2 regions of the Cobetia sp. MC34 genome follow, and region 2 is predicted to be linked to the other one. Evidence: predicted binding sites of a transcription regulator. Region 2 holds the regulator's gene; the other holds the start of a gene.
The links. The regulator sigma-54, encoded in region 2, starts transcription at its own class of promoters, with help from an activator protein. The targets are predictions, from matches to a motif close to TGGCACNNNNNTTGCTNT.
Positions count from the first base shown of each region.

Region 1 (8,663 bases), on a different contig from region 2:
TACTCATCTTCCGGGAACGGGAAGGGAAAACGCTGGATGGCGTGATCGGAATTCTTGAAGGTGAACAGACCATGGAACGCCTGGTCATCTCGCGGGGAAAATTGCATGTTCCTGCTCCTTGGGGGTCCATCTCGCGAAAGACGTATTCAGAGATCCAGCACCAGCCGCTGGCTGCGTGCCCGGGAAACGCAGGGCATCACGCAGCGCTGACTGGCCCGCTCCTGTTCATCGAGGAAGGCGTCACGGTGCTCCGCCTCCCCCTCCAGCATGTCGACCCGACACTGCCCGCAGACGCCGCCACGACACAGGCTCGTCACCTCGACACCGCTGCGCTCCAGCGCTTCCAGCATCGACTCCTGGGCGCCGACCGCCACTTCCACACCGCTGGCGCGCGCCACGGCCGTGAAGGGAGTCCCCGGTTCCGGGGCGGCAAAGACCTCGTGGTGGATGCGCGCGAGACTCCAGTGCAGCTCGCGTGCCGCTTCCTTCACGGCATCGATCATGGCCTGCGGGCCGCAGAGATAGACGTGCGTGCCGGCGGGCTGACGCGCCAGCAAGGCCTTCAGGTTCGGGCGTTCGAGACGATGCTGGGTGATGTTGCCACTCGCCAGATAGGGTGCGGCCTCCGGGAAGCGGGCGACGTCGAGGTCCTGGCTGCGCAGGTGCAGCTCCCAGCTGGCGCCACGCCGCTCAAGCTCCGGCAGGTAGGAGAGAAACGGCGTGATACCGATGCCGCCTGCCAGCATCAGGTGATGGCGCGCCTGCCAGTGCGGCAGAAACAGGTTGGCCGGCGGGCTGAGTTCCAGCTCGTCACCGACCTGCACACGGGAATGGATGGCTTCGGAGCCGCCACGCGAGACCGGCTGACGACGCACCGCGATGCAGTAATGCGAGGGATCATCCGGCGGGCTGATCAATGAGTAGGCGTTGCGACACACCCGCCCTTCTCCCGGAATGCCCAGCACCACATGACTGCCCGGCGAGAACGGCGTGAAGGGGGAAGCCTCATCGGCAGGCACCAGAGTGAGACGGCGCACGCTGCTGCTGAGCTGATCGACCGCGGCGACCCGCGCCTTCATGAAGCGAGACATGGTGCCACCTCCTCCTGTGGGGGAATCTCTCCCGGGGCTTCCGCATCGATTCGCACGCCCATGTAGGCGCCGAGACGCTTGGAAAAATGATCACGCACTTCCAGCATCAAACCGCAGCCATCACAGGCTGCCGGCGAGTGGATGACATGCTCACTGACCTGCTGACAGTGCACGCAGAACACATGCCGCCCCAGGGCAGCGACCGGCAACATCACCATGTCGTCCAGCAGCAGCCCCTGCTGCTGAGCCAGATTGGCGACCTGCCACACGAAATGCTCACTGCCGATGATGACCAGACACCCCGCGACACCGATCTCGCTGATGGCGCCGACCAGTGCGTCGCAGGCCTTCGGGCGGTCATCGACGTCATACCAGCGATGCAGGCGGGCGTTGTCGGCGGGCCCCGTGGGCAACGCCTCTGTTGCCGGGGCGGATTGCACGGCGCCTCCCACCTCGTGGCTGCCGAGCTGATCGAGCAGCGTACTGATCAGCTGACAATGCATCTGCAGCTGCTGACGGGCGTTGCCCGCCGCCTCACCAGTGCCTGGCAGGCTCTCGGGAGACTGGCATGCCACCAGATAGCGTTGGGCATCGGGCAGCGCCTCGATGCGTGGATAGTGTTGCCGACTTCGAATCCCGGCAGTGACAGAGGATGATTGCGGGCTTTTCATGACACGACCCTGCTCTGAGAAATTGTCCTTGTTGTAATGCCGCCGTCTTGACGATGACGTGCATCCGACTACCACTCCATTTCTTGAGCATATTTCGTGCCATTGACGGCGAAATCATTGCCCAACATACCCGGAAAAATCGCCTGAAAACCCCGCTTCATATATGAACAATCAATCGAGACATTCGCGCACCAAAACAGAACATTCAGCTCAGGTAAAACGACTTTCATTCACCATTATTGCTCTGATTCAATCTCACCCCACAAGCCAACCTCTACGCCTGACATCTTTCTCATAAAATAACCACAAGATACTGAAAGAATGGAAAAAAATCTGCCTTGAGAAAATCACGCCCTCTCCATCGACACGACACCATGCGCTACTCCAACGCCAGCATTCTGACGCGCTTTCGCTTGCATGATATTGGCCGGATTACTTGACTGGACTCAGCACAAAAGAAAGCGCCTCACCGAAGGGTGAGGCGCTTTAGTGACTCGATGGCGTCAGGTCATATTTTTCCACATCCACTGGAGCGTAGTTCTTGTCACTGCGACAGCTTGCCTGGACAACATTGCGGCGAACTTGCTGACAAAAGGCTTCGCAGCTTTGCCATGACAATCATGCGCAATGGAACACGCACAATAGAGATCGTGCCATCAGTAACCACCCTGTCCCGGCACCCAGTTGGTGCCCGCCAGCGGCACCCGGGCCATGGCCGCGGCTTCCACGTTCAGGGCGACCAGATCTTCCGGTTCCAGGTGGTGCAGGTGCGACTTGCCACAGGCACGTGCCAGGGTCTGGGCTTCCAGCGTCAGTACGCGCAGGTAGTTGGCCAGACGCTTGCCGGCTGCGACCGGGTCCAGTCGCTGACTCAGCTCTGGGTCCTGGGTGGAGATACCGGCCGGACACTTGCCATCCTGGAAGTCGTCATAGAAACCGGCGGCGGACCCCAGCTTCTGATACTCATCGGCATAGCGCGGATGATTGTCGCCCAGCGCAATCAAGGCGGCGGTACCGATGGCCACGGCGTCGGCACCCAGCGCGATCGCCTTGGCCACATCGGCGCCATTGCGAATCCCGCCGGAGACGATCAGCTGCACCTCACGGTGCAGGCCCATCTCCTGCAGTGCCTGGGTGGCCTGGGGGATGGCGGCCATGGTCGGGATGCCGACGTGTTCGATGAAGACATCCTGGGTGGCGGCGGTGCCGCCCTGCATGCCATCCAGCACGATGACATCCGCGCCCGCCTTCACCGCCAGCTTGACGTCGTAGTAGGTGCGGGTCGCGCCGATCTTGACGTAGATCGGCACCTGCCAGTCGGTGATCTCACGCAGTTCGGCAATCTTGATCGCCAGGTCATCCGGGCCGGTCCAGTCCGGGTGGCGACAGGCACTGCGCTGGTCGATGCCCTGCGGCAGCGTGCGCATACCCGCGACCCGCTCGGAAATCTTCTGGCCCAGCAGCATGCCGCCACCGCCGGGCTTGGCGCCCTGGCCGAGCACGACTTCAATCGCATCGGCCTTGCGCAGGTCGTCCGGGTTCATGCCATAACGTGACGGCAGATACTGATAGACGAGTCGCGAGGACTGGCCGCGCTCTTCCGGGGTCATGCCGCCATCGCCGGTGGTGGTGGAGGTGCCGATTTCCGAGGCACCACGCCCCAGCGCTTCCTTGGCCTGAGCGGACAGGGCACCGAAGCTCATGCCGGCGATGGTCACCGGCGTGCTGATCACGACCGGCTTCCTGGCATGGCGCGTGCCGAGCACGACTTCGGTCTCGCACTTCTCGCGATAGCCTTCCAGTGGATAGCGCGACATGCTGGCGCCGAGGAACAGCAGGTCATCGAAATGCGGCACCTTGCGCTTGGCGCCCCAGCCACGGATATCGTAGATTCCCGTCTCCGCCGCCCGCTGGATCTCATGGATGACATCGCGGCCGAAGGTCGCAGATTCGCGCAGTGCCGGGTTGTAGGGCTGTGTTTGAGTCTCGTCGGTCATGTTGAGCATCCTGATCAGTAGGCTGAGGCGTTGTCGACCTTGAAGTGATAGAGCTGACGCGCGGATCCATAACGCGTGAAGCTGGCCGGGTCTTCATCGATTCCGGCACTCGCCAGCAACTCCGCCAGTTCTTCCAGGTGCTCGGCACGCATGTCCTTGGCGATGCAGTCCGCACCCAGCGATGCGACCGTGCCCTTCACGTAGATTCGCGCTTCATAGAGCGAATCGCCGAGCCCTTCACCGGCGTCGCCGCAGACCACCATGCGGCCCGCCTGGCCCATGAAGGCACTCATGGCCCCGATGTTGCCCTTGACGACGATATCCACGCCCTTCATCGAGATACCGCAGCGCGCCGAGGCATTGCCTTCGATGATCAGCAGGCCGCCGTGGGCGGTCGCGCCCGCGGACTGGGAGGCATCACCCTTGACCCGCACGCAGCCGGACATCATGTTTTCCGCCACCCCGACCCCGGTGTTGCCGTGGATGGTGACGCTGGCCTTCTGGTTCATGCCCGCGCAGTAATAGCCCGCATGGCCATCGATATCGACACTGATATCGTCATTGATGCCGCAGGCGATGTTGTGGGCGCCGTCGGAATTGACCACTCGCCACTCACGCGCCTCCTTCAGGGTATCGGCATCGTGCAGGGCCTGGTTCAATTCGCGCAGCCCTTCAACGGCCAGATCGTGTGTCTTCATCATTACGCGGCCTCCGAACGGGCGGTGTCTTTTTCCCACAGATACAGGCGGCCGGGTTCCGGCTCCCACACGCGGGCCTCCTTGATGCCCGGCAGACTGGCCAGGGCACGGTATTCCGAGGCCATGGCCACGTAGTCATCGGTCTCGGCGATCACGGCTGGCTTGCAGGCGATCGGGTCACGTACCACGGCGAAGCCATCACGCGTGCCGATGGTGAAGGTGAAGAAGCCATCAAGGTCCTTCAGGGCACCGGTGATCGCGGCTTCCAGGCTGTCGCCCTGCTCCAGACGCCAGGTCAGGTAGCCGGCGGCAACTTCGGAATCGTTGTCGGTCTCGAAGCTGATGCCCTCACGCTTGAGCTTGGTGCGCAGCCAGTTGTGGTTGGACAGCGAGCCGTTGTGCACCAGGCACAGGTCACGCCCGGTGGAGAACGGGTGGCTGCCCTGCAGGGTCACGGCGCTTTCGGTCGCCATGCGGGTATGGCCGATGATGTGGCTGCCCTGCATGCCCTTGAGTCCATAGAGGCTGGCGATATGGGCCGGCAGGCCCACCGCCTTGAGGATCTCGATGCTCTGCCCCACGCTCAGCACGCGAATCTGCGGGGCGCTGTCGGCAAGCCAGCTGCGCACGGCGCTCTCTTCCCCGGCGATCTTGAATACCGCGACACTGGCATTGCTGAACCAGTCCGCCACCGTGCCGACCTGCTCGCCCAGGCCCTTGGCGATCGCCTCCCAATCCTCATCGGCACCATCGCTTTGCAGCGTCAGCTTGATGCCAGCGTCAAATTCGTCGCCATAGATGGCGAAGCCGGCGCTGTCCGGGCCGCGATCGGTCATCGCGATCAACATCGGCTCGAACAGTTCCCCCAGGCGCGATTCCAGCGCCGGGTTCTTGAGATAAAGCCCTACGATTCCACACATGGTGATGTCCTCTCACGGGCAGGAGGCGTCTCCTGCCTGGTGTCTTGAGCGTGGTGGTGACAGTGGCGACCCTCGTCTGGCATGACCCGCGAGACCCGCGAGCGCCGCCGGATGAGATCAGAAGAATTCGGCGTAGCGCTGGACTTCCCAGGCACTGACCTGTGCGTTGTAATCCAGCCATTCCTCGCGCTTGAGGCGCATGAACTCGGCGCAGATTCCCTCGCCCAGGCTCTCGCGCAGAATGCTGTCCGCCTCGAGCGCATCGATGGCCAGCGAAAGATTCTGCGGCAGCTTCTCGATGCCCTTCTCGGCGCATTCGCTCGGGGTCAGCGAGTAGAGATTGATGTTGTGGGGCGTGCCCGGATCCAGCTTGCGCGCCACGCCATCCAGCCCCGCCGCGATGATGGCGGCGTGCACGAGATAGGGGTTACAGCCGGCGTCCGGCAGGCGGAACTCGAGGCGACCATAGGGCACACGCACCATGGCCGAGCGGTTGTTGTCCCCGTAGGCGATGAAGACCGGCGCCCAGGTCGCGCCGCTGGTGCTGCCACCACCGACCAGACGCTTGTAGGAATTGACGGTCGGCGCGGCAAAGGCACACAGCGCCGGAGCATGTGCCAGCAGGCCGCCGAGGAAGTGGTACGCCAGCGGCGACAGGCCCATGCCCTGGGCGTCGGAATCATCGCCGAACAGGTTGCGCCCGATGTCATCACACACGGACAGGTGGAAGTGCATGCCATTGCCCGGGCGGTCCGCCAGCGGCTTGGGCATGAAGGAGCACACCATGCCCAGGTCATTGGCGATCTCGCCGGCGGCCATGCGCACGAAGGTGAAGCGGTCTGCCGAGGTCAGCGCATCGCTGTAGGTGTAGTTGATCTCGAACTGGCCGTTGGCGTCCTCGTGATCGATCTGATAGACGTCGAAGTCCACCGCTTGCAGCGATTCGACCAGACGTTCGAGGAATTCACGCGAACGCGACAGGCCCTTGTAGTCGTAGCAGGGCTTGGCGAGGGTATCGCTCTCGTCCACCGGCAACAGCTCACCCGCTTCCCCCCGGCGGAACAGCGAGAATTCCGGCTCAAGTCCGCTATTGAGCGTCCAGCCCTTCTCCTTCAGGCGCTCCAGCTGCTTGAGCAGCACCACGCGGCTGTCGTTGGCGAACGGTTGCCCATTGACGTAGCCATCACAGGCCATGCGCGCATAGCCCGGCTGCCACGGCACCAGCGACAACGAGCTCAGATCACCCCGCGCCATGAAGTCCGGCCCCTCCGGCGACATGCCGAGACCACTGACGGCGAAGCCGGCAAAGCCGGCGCCCTTCTCGACCACATCCATCAGGCAATTGGCCGGCACGGACTTGGTCTTGGCAGCGCCATGAATATCCACGAACTGCGCCAGCAGATAGCGAATGTCGTGATCCTTGATGAACTGTTGCGCGTTTTCGGGTGACATCTGGGTTTCCTCTGAGAGCGGACCGGGTTCCATCTCCCTCGACACTGTCTGCCACCCCGGGGAAACCTGACCCCTTGTGGTGACTCGCCACGTCAAGATAGCGGATGAAACGAGTTTTTGTGATTCCTGCTGGTCAACTTTATTTCCCCTAAAGAAAAGCATGCAGCATGCCATTTCACCAGTTGCCGCCCAGAACTTTTCACCAACCTCCTGTTTTGCATGGAAATTTATTTTCCAAGCTCGTTTTACCCAACAGGAAACGCCAAGTGATCCTGAGTGAGTTCCTGCTCGTTTCTCGAAATAGGCATCATTTCGGTGCCCAAAGCCCTCTCTTCGCACCATCATGACGCAAAGCGCTAATATTCACGCCCTGATTCGTGCTGACAATCGGCGCCTGACTCGCTCAAGGGCTGCCGTGGCCATGGCCTTTGACGGAATTGGCAAGCCCCTTGCTTAACCATGAGGAATGTTTCTTTCCTTTGAAGAATCGCTCCTCGTGCGATCAGGCAAGGCAAGTAGCAGGTACAAGCCCTTGTGAAGCGCCTGAAGAGGCGCCTGAAAAGGCGAAAGAACAACAACACCTCCTGCGGCGGATGCGCGTCTTGCGCGCCATCTTCGCCAGCATCAGCAGGACTACGGCACCCCCATTTACGCTAGGCAGCACGACTCACAGGAGAAAGGGACGCATGGCGAATTCATGGCGCATCTCGGCACTGGCCGAACAACACCGCAAGCTGGGCGCGGAGCTTGAAGACTGGAATGGCATGGGCACCGCCTGGAATTACGCCGTCTCGGACACGGCCGATGACCACGAGACCATTCGCACCCGCGCCGGTCTGATGGATGTCTCGGGGCTCAAGAAGATCCACTGCAATGGCCCGCATGCTCAGGCCGTGCTGGATTACGTCACCACGCGGGACATGTCCAAGCTGTATCCGGGCAAGTCGGTGTACGCCAGCGTCTTGAATGAGGCCGGCAAGTTCGTCGACGACTGCATCGTCTATTGCCTGGCGCCGAACTCCTACCTCGTGGTGCACGGCACGGGCACCGCGAATGAAATGCTGGCCAAGAGTGCCCTGGGACGCGCCGTCAGCCTGACCTTCGATGACGACATGCATGACATGTCATTGCAGGGGCCGGTCGCGGTGGATTTCCTGGAGCGTCACGTGCCGGGTATCCGTGAGCTGCGTTACTTCCACCATCTGCAGGCCCAGCTGTTCGGCTGCCACGTGATGATCTCGCGCACCGGCTACACCGGCGAGCGTGGCTACGAGATCTTCTGCAAGGCCAAGGACGCCCCCTCTCTGTGGGAACAGATCCTCGAGGAGGGTGCCGACATGGGCATCAAGCCGTGCAGCTTCGGTACCCTTGACTGGCTGCGGGTCGAGAGCCACCTGCTGTTCTACCCGGCGGACAATTCCGAAACCTACCCGTATCCCGACCAGCCGGTGGGCGACACCCTGTGGGAGCTGGGCCTGGACTTCACCGTCTCGCCGGGCAAGACCGAATTCCGTGGCGCCAGCGAACACTTCGCGCTGCAAGGCAAGGAACGCGTCAAGGTCTATGGCGTGCTGCTGGACTCGAAAGACGTCGCCCAGATCGGTGACAAGGTCTACGCCGACGGCAAGTGTGTCGGTGTCATCACCCAGGGCATGTACTCGCGCCTGAGCGATCGTTCCATGGCGCTGGCACGTCTCGAACCCGGCTATGCCGAGCATGGCACCCCGCTGACTCTCAAGACCGGCACTGACGGCGAGACCAGCCTCTCGGCCATCAGCCATTCCCTGCCCTTCGATGACCCGGAAAAGGCCAAGCGACTGGCTCGCGGCTGATC
Region 1 covers NZ_JADPPY010000009.1:28,171-36,833, reverse strand. Annotated here, with positions in the region: gene IZU87_RS06880 (heme-dependent oxidative N-demethylase family protein) at 1-107, opposite strand, end outside; gene IZU87_RS06875 (PDR/VanB family oxidoreductase) at 147-1,091, opposite strand; gene IZU87_RS06870 (dimethylamine monooxygenase subunit DmmA family protein) at 1,076-1,762, opposite strand; gene IZU87_RS06865 (FMN-binding glutamate synthase family protein) at 2,419-3,759, opposite strand; gene IZU87_RS06860 (GltB/FmdC/FwdC-like GXGXG domain-containing protein) at 3,774-4,460, opposite strand; gene IZU87_RS06855 (class II glutamine amidotransferase) at 4,460-5,377, opposite strand; gene glnT (type III glutamate--ammonia ligase) at 5,495-6,829, opposite strand; gene IZU87_RS06845 (aminomethyl transferase family protein) at 7,516-8,661, shown strand.
Region 1: the regulator sigma-54 is predicted to act here: its motif matches at 6,985-7,002, upstream of glnT (type III glutamate--ammonia ligase).

Region 2 (8,663 bases):
ATGCTGGCGACCAAGGGCCGCGTCATCGTCACCGGCATGGGCAAATCCGGCCATGTCGCCAGCAAGATCGCCGCCACCCTGGCCAGCACCGGCACGCCGGCCTTCTTCGTCCACCCCGGTGAAGCCAGCCATGGCGACCTGGGCATGATCACGCCGGCCGATGTGGTGCTGGCGCTGTCCAATTCCGGAGAGACCGCCGAAGTCACGGCGCTGCTGCCGCTCTTGAAGCGCATGGGCACCCCGCTGGTCTCGATGACCGGCAAGCCCGGCTCGACCCTGGCGCGTGACGCCGAGGCACATCTGGACACCAGCGTCGCCCAGGAAGCCTGCCCGCTGAATCTGGCACCCACCGCCTCGACCACCGCTGCGCTGGTGATGGGCGACGCCCTGGCGGTGGCACTGCTGGAGGCCCGCGGCTTCACTGCCGAGGAATTCGCCCTTTCCCACCCGGGCGGCAGCCTGGGTCGACGCCTGCTGCTGCGTGTCCAGGACGTGATGCATCATGGCGACGCCCTGCCGCGCGTGGCACTCGGCAGCCCGCTGCGCGATGCACTGCTCGAGATCACGCGTCAGGGCATGGGCTTCACCTGCGTGATCGATGATGACGACCACCTGGTCGGCGTCTATACCGATGGTGACCTGCGCCGCACCCTCGACCAGCACGGCGATCTGCGCGCGCTGAAGGTCGATGATGTCATGACCCGCGGCGGCAAGACCGTGCGCGCCAGCATGCTGGCCGCCGAAGCGGTGCGCATCATGGAAGAAAACCGCATCAGCGTTCTGGTAGTCTGTGACGAGGATGAGCACCCCATCGGAGCCATCCATATGCACGGCCTGCTGGCCAGCGGCGTGATCTGAACTCCCGCGGGCGTTCGCTGTCTCTGTTCGACGGCAGATCGTCCCGGCAAGACGCTACCGCTCAACGCCCATCAGCGCCGTTCACAGGACAGCGTCAAGCATGCACGGAGTGCGAGGATAAAGACCATGAGCGACACGAATTCCCTGAGCGAAGAATATCCGCAGGACATCATCGACCGCGCACGCCGTGTGCGTCTGCTGGCGCTGGATGTCGACGGCGTGCTCACCGACAACCGTCTGCACTACGATGCCAACGGTGTCGAGACCAAGTCCTTCCACGTCCAGGATGGCCATGGCCTCAAGCTGGTGCTGCGCAGTGGCGTTCGCGTCGCGCTGATCACCGGCCGCAGCTCGCCGATGGTCGAGCGTCGCGCCAAGGAACTGGGCATTCAGGATGTCATCCAGGGCCGTGAAGACAAGCTGGTCGCGCTGACCGACCTGTGCCGCGAGCACGGGATCGAGCTGGAAGAGGTCGCCTATTGTGGCGATGACCTGCCGGACCGCGAGGCCATTCGTCGTGTCGGTCTCGGCGTCAGCGTGCCCAACGCCATGGCCTACGTGATGAGCGAGGCCAACTGGGTCACCTCACGCCAGGGCGGCGATGGCGCCGTGCGCGAGCTCTGTGATCTGCTGCTCAAGGCGCAGGGCCACTGGGCCTCGGTGCTGGATACTTACCTGCAGGAGTCGCGTCCCTGATGTTACGTCTGCCCCGCCCTTCTCCACGTCTCTGGCTGATGCTGCTGTTGCTGCTCGTCGGTGGCGTGCTGGCGCTGATCGAGCAGCGCAACAGCCTGGAATCGACCGTCAATGTCGAGGTCGACAGCAGTGAGCCGGATTACTATCTCGACGGGGCAGACATGACACGCTTCGATGCGCGCGGCGTGGCGATCCAGTCCATGACCTCGCCGCACATCGAGCACACGCCAGGCGATGACGTGACCCGGGCGCAGACCCCGAAGATTCGCACCAACGACAGTGAAGACCGCCGCTGGTATGCCACGGGTGACAGTGGCGTGTTGAGTGCCGGCGGCGACACCTTCACCCTCGAGGGCAATGCCAGACTGCGCCAGCCCGATGACCGCTGGACCCTCGATACCGATGTCCTGCACTACAGCCGTGATCAGAATCGCGCCTGGAGTGACGTGCCGGTCGTGATCACCCAGAATGGCCAGCATGTCGAAAGCGACAGCTTCAGCGCCGACCTCTCCCGGGACTCCGCCGTGCTGCAGGGCCGTGTTCGCAGCGTCCTGCAACCCGGCACGGGCCAGAGCGAGGCCAGCAAGGAAGCCGAGCGCATCGACTCGGGCACCGACAGCACCACCTCCGATGATGGGCGCGTCAACAGCACCTTCGAGGCAGCGCCTGCCAGCGGTGAATGAACCCGCCGGGCTGGCCGTCACGCCATGACCCGCGCCGCAACACCTTCTTCTCTGCCGCTCGATGGCATCATTGCTCGGGCGGCGACCCCGTCATGCCAAGGAGCCACCATGACTTCCACGACTCGCAAGCCCTTGACGGCCTGTCGCCAGACCCTCAACAGCGGTGTCATGGCGCTCTGCCTGGCACTGGGCATGTCCACCTTCGCCCCGGCCGCCATGGCGCTGGACAGCGATGCCAGCCAGCCGATCAACATCGCCGCGGACGCCCTGTCGCTCGATGACAAGGCCGGTACCGCCACCTACACCGGCCAGGTGGAAATGCGCCAGGGCAGCATGAAACTCGATGCCAGCCGCGTCGATATCAGCCGCGCCGGCAGCGGCGAGATCTCGCTGGTCAAGGCCACCGGCAAGCGTGCCTACCTGGAACAGCAACCCGCGCCCGACGAGAAGCTGGTCAAGGGCTGGGCCGACACCATCCGCTACCATGCGCTGGAGCGCCGCGTGGAACTGGTCGGCAATGCGCGTCTCGAGAAAGGCGATGACACCTTCGAAGGCGGCTACGTGGAGTACTTCCTCGACAAGCGCCAGGTGAACGCCAACAACAGCAAGACGGCACAGCAGACCGAAGGCGGTCGCGTGCACATGACTCTGACGCCGCGCGGCGCCAATGCCAGCAAGGAAAACTGAGTCATGACTGCTGCTACTCCGCGTACGCTGAGCGCTCGCCATCTGGCCAAGGCCTACAAGGGCCGCAAGGTGGTCAAGGACATCTCGCTGGAGATCCGCCAGGGCGACATCGTCGGCCTGCTGGGCCCCAACGGCGCCGGCAAGACTACCTCGTTCTACATGATCGTCGGGCTGGTGCGCGCCGATGCCGGCAACGTCTCCATCGATGACAAGGACCTCTCCGCTGCCGCCATGCATCAGCGTGCACGTGCCGGCATCGGCTATCTGCCGCAGGAGGCGTCGATCTTCCGCAAGCTGTCGGTGGCCGACAACATCATGGCGATTCTGGAGACCCGCAAGGACCTGGATCGCAATGGCCGCAAGGCACGCCTTGAAGAGTTGCTCGAGGAATTCAGCATCACGCACATCCGCGCCAGCGCCGGCATGAGCCTGTCCGGCGGCGAGCGTCGTCGGGTCGAGATCGCCCGTGCACTGGCCACCGAGCCGGACTTCGTATTGCTCGATGAGCCCTTCGCCGGCGTCGACCCCATCTCGGTGGGCGAGATCAAGAGCATCGTGCGCCAACTGCGCGATCGTGGCATCGGCGTGCTGATCACCGACCACAATGTGCGCGAGACGCTCGATATCTGTGACACCGCCTATATCGTCGGCGATGGCCAGATCATCGCCCACGGTGACGCGGACTCCATCCTGGCCAACCAGCAGGTGCGCGACGTCTACCTGGGCCACGAGTTCACGCTCTAGGGTCAGCGGCTGCGCTGAGTCCTCGCGAGGTAAAAGCTTCGAAAGCCGCTGCGTGATTTTATCGCGTAGCGGCTTTTTCATGTCTGACATCAGACGCATGCATGACGTCCATACCACCTTGGTGGAAACATGGCATGCAAGTTGCTTGAATATTCACGACAACCACTTGTCAGTGCCCCGAGTCACGGTATAGCGTAGTAAGCACGTTCCTTTGCCGTGAATTGACTGACTCCATGAAACCCACCCTGCAACTCCGCCTCGGCACCTCGCTGACCATGACGCCGCAGCTCCAGCAAGCGATCCAGCTGCTGCAGCTGTCGACGCTCGACCTGCGTCAGGAGATTCAGCAAGCCCTCGAGTCCAACCCCATGTTGGAGCTCGACGAGGACTACGAGTCGCTGGATGTCGTCGAGACACAGGATTCGAGCGAGATCTCCACTGCCGACTCCTCGAGCGAGATTCCCGAGGAATACCCCCTCGACAGTGACTGGTCGGACCTCTACCAGGACCACGCCGGTAGCCTGACCAGCTCCGGCAGTGGCAGCGGGAGCGAAGAAGGGCCGGACTTCGATCGCAATACCAGCGTCGAGAGCCTGCAGGACCACCTGCGCTGGCAGCTGGCGATGACCGACCTCGATGGCCGTGAACGCCAGATGGCGGAGAGCCTGATCGATGCCGTCGACGGTGCCGGTTATCTGAGTCTGTCACTCGATGAGCTGGTCGATGGCCTGCGCGGCCAGGGCCTGCCCGGCCTCAAGGCCTCCGAACTCGAGCAGGTATTGCTGCGTCTGCAGCAGTTCGACCCGACCGGCGTCTTCGCCCGTGATCTGCGCGAATGCCTGCTGCTGCAACTGGCACTGCTGCCGGATGACCTGCCGCTGCTGGCGCAGGCGCGCCGCCTGGTACGTCAATTCCTCGAGGCACTGGGCAACGATGACCGCAAGCTGCTCAAGCGCCGCCTGAGCCTTGACGATGACGAGCTGGATCACGTCATCCGCCTGGTACGCGCGCTCGATCCGCGTCCGGCATCCGCCTGGGGCGAGCCCGCCAGCGATTACGTGATCCCTGATCTGCTGGTGCGCCATACCCGCCATGGCTGGCAGGTCGAGCTCAACCCGGAAGCGCTGCCCAAGCTGCGCATCCAGCCGGAATACGCCGCGCTGATCAAGCGTGCCGACAAGTCCGCCGACAACACCTTCCTCAAGGACAACCTGCAGGAAGCGCGCTGGCTGATGAAGAGCCTGTCATCACGCAATGACACCCTGCTCAAGGTCGGCCGCGAGATCATGGCGCGCCAGATCGACTTCCTCGAGCAAGGCGAGGAAGGCATGAAGCCGCTGATTCTGGCCAACATCGCCGAAGTGGTCGAGATGCACGAATCGACCATCTCGCGGGTCACGACCCAGAAGTACATCCACACCCCGCGCGGCGTCTTCGAGCTCAAGTTCTTCTTCTCGAGCCAGGTCGGTGGCAGCGGCAGTGGCGACGCCCACTCAAGCACCGCCATTCGTGCCCGCATCCGCAAGCTGATCGCGGAAGAGCCGGCCCGCAAGCCTCTCTCCGACTCGCGGCTGGTCGATCTGCTCGCCAGCGATGGCATCGAGGTCGCACGCCGTACCGTGGCCAAGTATCGCGAGGCGATGGGCATCCCCTCCTCCAGCGAGCGCAAGCGTCTGGCCTGAGGCGTCACCTGCGGCTGCCATGCCCTGCTTTCACCTCCACAATGGCAGCCGCCGCCAACCTCAAGCGCTGGATTTTCCGCTCATCAGCCTCTGACTTCGCGGGCAGCGGTACGCCTGTCGCGCGCTCGGTCATGCCGTCAACCGCTCATCAATTGCCCGTCATGGGCCATGACGGCGCGCAGGATGACGGTAAAAAACCGCCGTTCCGGCAGCGTCATTCACCGTCAATCGCATGTTTTTAAAGTCACTTTTGCGCGTATTGCACCTGGATGACACCCGGAGAACCTCCCGGAACGCCGCTTGCTCCACGCAATCGAAGCGCCTGAAAGGCGACGTACATGCAGGCATTGGCGACGAAAACCCGCCTTCTTGCGCGTCTTTCACGCACCACCCACCAGACGTGCCCTTGAAGTCCACTCCGTTACCCCTCAATGAGTTGAAGACAAGCACTGAGCCACGATGCAGCGCAGCGTTGATCTTTGCGCAAAGCTTGGGCATTGTCGGTACAGACGCTCACGACATCTGACGCCACTGGCAAGGGTGCGAAAACATCGCCAGACGGTGGCCGTCAAGCCTGTTGCAGAGCGTCCGATCAGGGTTTGCTCGTAGTCAAAAAGGGTTACAATTGAATGGCAACCCGCTGGATAAAGGAGCGTGTCCATGCAAGTGAATATCACCGGGCATCATGTGGAACTTACCGATCCTCTCCGCGATTACGTCAACGAGAAGCTCGCTCGCCTCGAACGGCATTACGACAACATCACCAATGTTCAGGTGACACTGTCGATCGAGAAGGAGCGCCAGCAGGCTGCCTGCACCTTGCACGCGGCAGGCGCTGACCTCCACGCCCTGGCAGAAGACCCCAACATGTACGCTGCCATCGACGCGCTCGCCGACAAGCTGGATCGCCAGCTGGTCAAACACAAGGAAAAGTCCCAGGCTCGCTCTCAGGGCACCGGGACCCGTTGACCTTCAGCCATGACACTTGATCAGATCCTTCCCCCCGAGCGCACGCTTTACGGTGTCCCCGGGGGGAGCAAGAAGCGGGTGCTTGAATTCTTCAGCACCTTCATCGCACAGAACATTCCCAGCCTGGATAGCCAGGAAGTCTTCTCGCGCCTGATCGGGCGCGAGAGACTGGGGTCGACCGGCATTGGCCACGGTGTGGCCGTGCCCCATGCACGCAGCCCGCATTGCAAGACGCCAATCGCTGCGTTTCTGAAGCTCGGTGAACCCATCGACTTCGATGCCATCGACGGAGAACCCATCGATCTGCTGTTCGTGCTGCTGGTGCCTGAGGAAGCGGATGAAACTCATCTGACGCTGCTCGGGCAGGTCGCGGAATTGCTCAATTCCCCGACCAATCGCTCGGCCCTGCGCCAGGCAGACAGCCAGCGTGCACTCTTTGAGGCATTGACCCAAGCCATCGCCGAATTACCGGCGCGCTGAATGACAGGCCCGGACATCGTCCGGGCTTTCGTCTTGCTGGCCTCCCATCGGCCGACGTACAGCGCACTGATAGCGGGCAGCCTTCTGCCCCACCCCTGCATTCTTTCGACGTTGACCTCGCCCTTGGAGAGCACTTCATGAAGATCGTGATCATCAGCGGCCGCTCCGGCTCCGGGAAATCCATCGCTCTCCAGGCGCTAGAAGACATTGGCTACTATGCCATCGACAATCTGCCCGGCATGCTGCTGGCGCCACTGGTCGATCAGCTCGAAAAGGACAGCCCGGCGCGCCGGCGCATCGCGGTCTCCATCGATGCCCGCAACCTGCCGGAAGCCTTGACCCGCTTCCCCGAATTGCTCGACAACGTCCGCCAGAGCGGCATGGACGTGCAGGTCGTCTACCTGACCACCGATTCGCGGGTGCTGCTGGAACGCTACTCGGCGACCCGTCGTCGTCACCCTCTGACGCGCGACAACGACCACACCCTGGCCGAGGCCATCGAGATCGAGCAGAAGACGCTCGCTCCCATCCGCCAGAAGGCCGATCTGGTCATCGACTCGACCAACCTGAGCGTGCACGACCTGCGCTCGCGGATCACCGAGCAGGTCGCCCAGCACAGCTCCCGCCACCTGACGCTGACCTTTGAATCTTTCGGCTTCAAGCATGGCGTGCCGACCGATGCCGACATGGTGTTCGATGCCCGCTGCCTGCCCAACCCGTACTGGGACATCAATCTGCGCGGCGATACCGGTCGCGATGACAGCGTGGCCGAATTCCTGCAGCGCTACCCCACCGTCCAGGCGATGCATGACGATATCGCTGGCTGGCTGGAACGCTGGCTGCCCGCCTATCAGGACAGCAACCGCAGCTACCTGACGGTATCCGTGGGCTGCACCGGCGGCCAGCATCGCAGCGTCTACCTGTGCGAGCAGCTGGCGAGCTACTTTGCCGAGCGCCTACCTGAGGTGCGCCTGCGTCACCGCGAGCTGGGCATCCATACCGCGCTGAGCAACGCGGGTGAGACAGGTGATCAGCAAGAGCATCAGCAGGAGCATCAGCAGGAGCATCGCGATGGCCTCTCGTGAGCTGACGCTGACCAACCGCCGCGGGCTGCACGCCCGCGCTGCCACCAAGCTGGTCAATTGCTGTGCGCCCTATTGCGCGACGGTGATGGTCAGCCATGGCGAGCGACGCGCCAATGCAGCCAATGTGATGGCATTGCTGATGCTGGCCGCCCCCTGCGGCACCACGTTGCTGATCGATGTCGAGGGCGAACAGGCCGATGAGGCGATGCTGGCCATCGAGGCGCTGTTCGAAGCGCGTTTCGAGGAAGACGAATAACCGCCACTGACAGCGCTGTGCATTTGCGCTGTGTGTTAGCGCTGTACATCAGGGATGTGCATCGCGGCTCATTCGTCTGGCTCTCGCCTCCTTGCCCCTTTCACCCTTTGCGCACAGCCTTCCTTTAGGCCCTCCCCCTTTTCGGTCAGCCCCTCGCGCAGCTTCCTTGGGCAGCTCCATCACTGCTCACGCAGGATGTCTGTGCCTGTTCTTGCACCTGTCCTTGCGCCTACCCTTGTACCAATCCCAACACCTATCCTTGCGCCTGGCAGCCATGCAACGCTGCTTTTTCGCCAGTAGCGGAACGCGGATTGTCCTTTCGATAAGAAACACTGTTTTCTTTTGTCGACGCGCCCCCCTACGCCAATGGTAGAATCAGCGCTGTCCTTCATGTCGACAGGGGAAGCCGACAGATGAGCAAGACGTCTCGTAAACTCAAGCCAAGACTTGATCGCCTGTCACAGGCGCTGGAAAGCGGCGAGCTGGAACAGGCAAGACGCATGCTCAATCGCGGCCTCGCGCC
Region 2 covers NZ_JADPPY010000001.1:256,358-265,020, forward strand. Annotated here, with positions in the region: gene IZU87_RS01130 (KpsF/GutQ family sugar-phosphate isomerase) at 1-858, shown strand, start outside; gene IZU87_RS01135 (KdsC family phosphatase) at 985-1,554, shown strand; gene lptC (LPS export ABC transporter periplasmic protein LptC) at 1,554-2,237, shown strand; gene lptA (lipopolysaccharide transport periplasmic protein LptA) at 2,346-2,924, shown strand; gene lptB (LPS export ABC transporter ATP-binding protein) at 2,928-3,668, shown strand; gene IZU87_RS01155 (RNA polymerase factor sigma-54) at 3,902-5,350, shown strand; gene hpf (ribosome hibernation-promoting factor, HPF/YfiA family) at 6,011-6,319, shown strand; gene IZU87_RS01165 (PTS sugar transporter subunit IIA) at 6,329-6,799, shown strand; gene rapZ (RNase adapter RapZ) at 6,937-7,884, shown strand; gene IZU87_RS01175 (HPr family phosphocarrier protein) at 7,871-8,140, shown strand; gene mgtE (magnesium transporter) at 8,554-8,663, shown strand, end outside.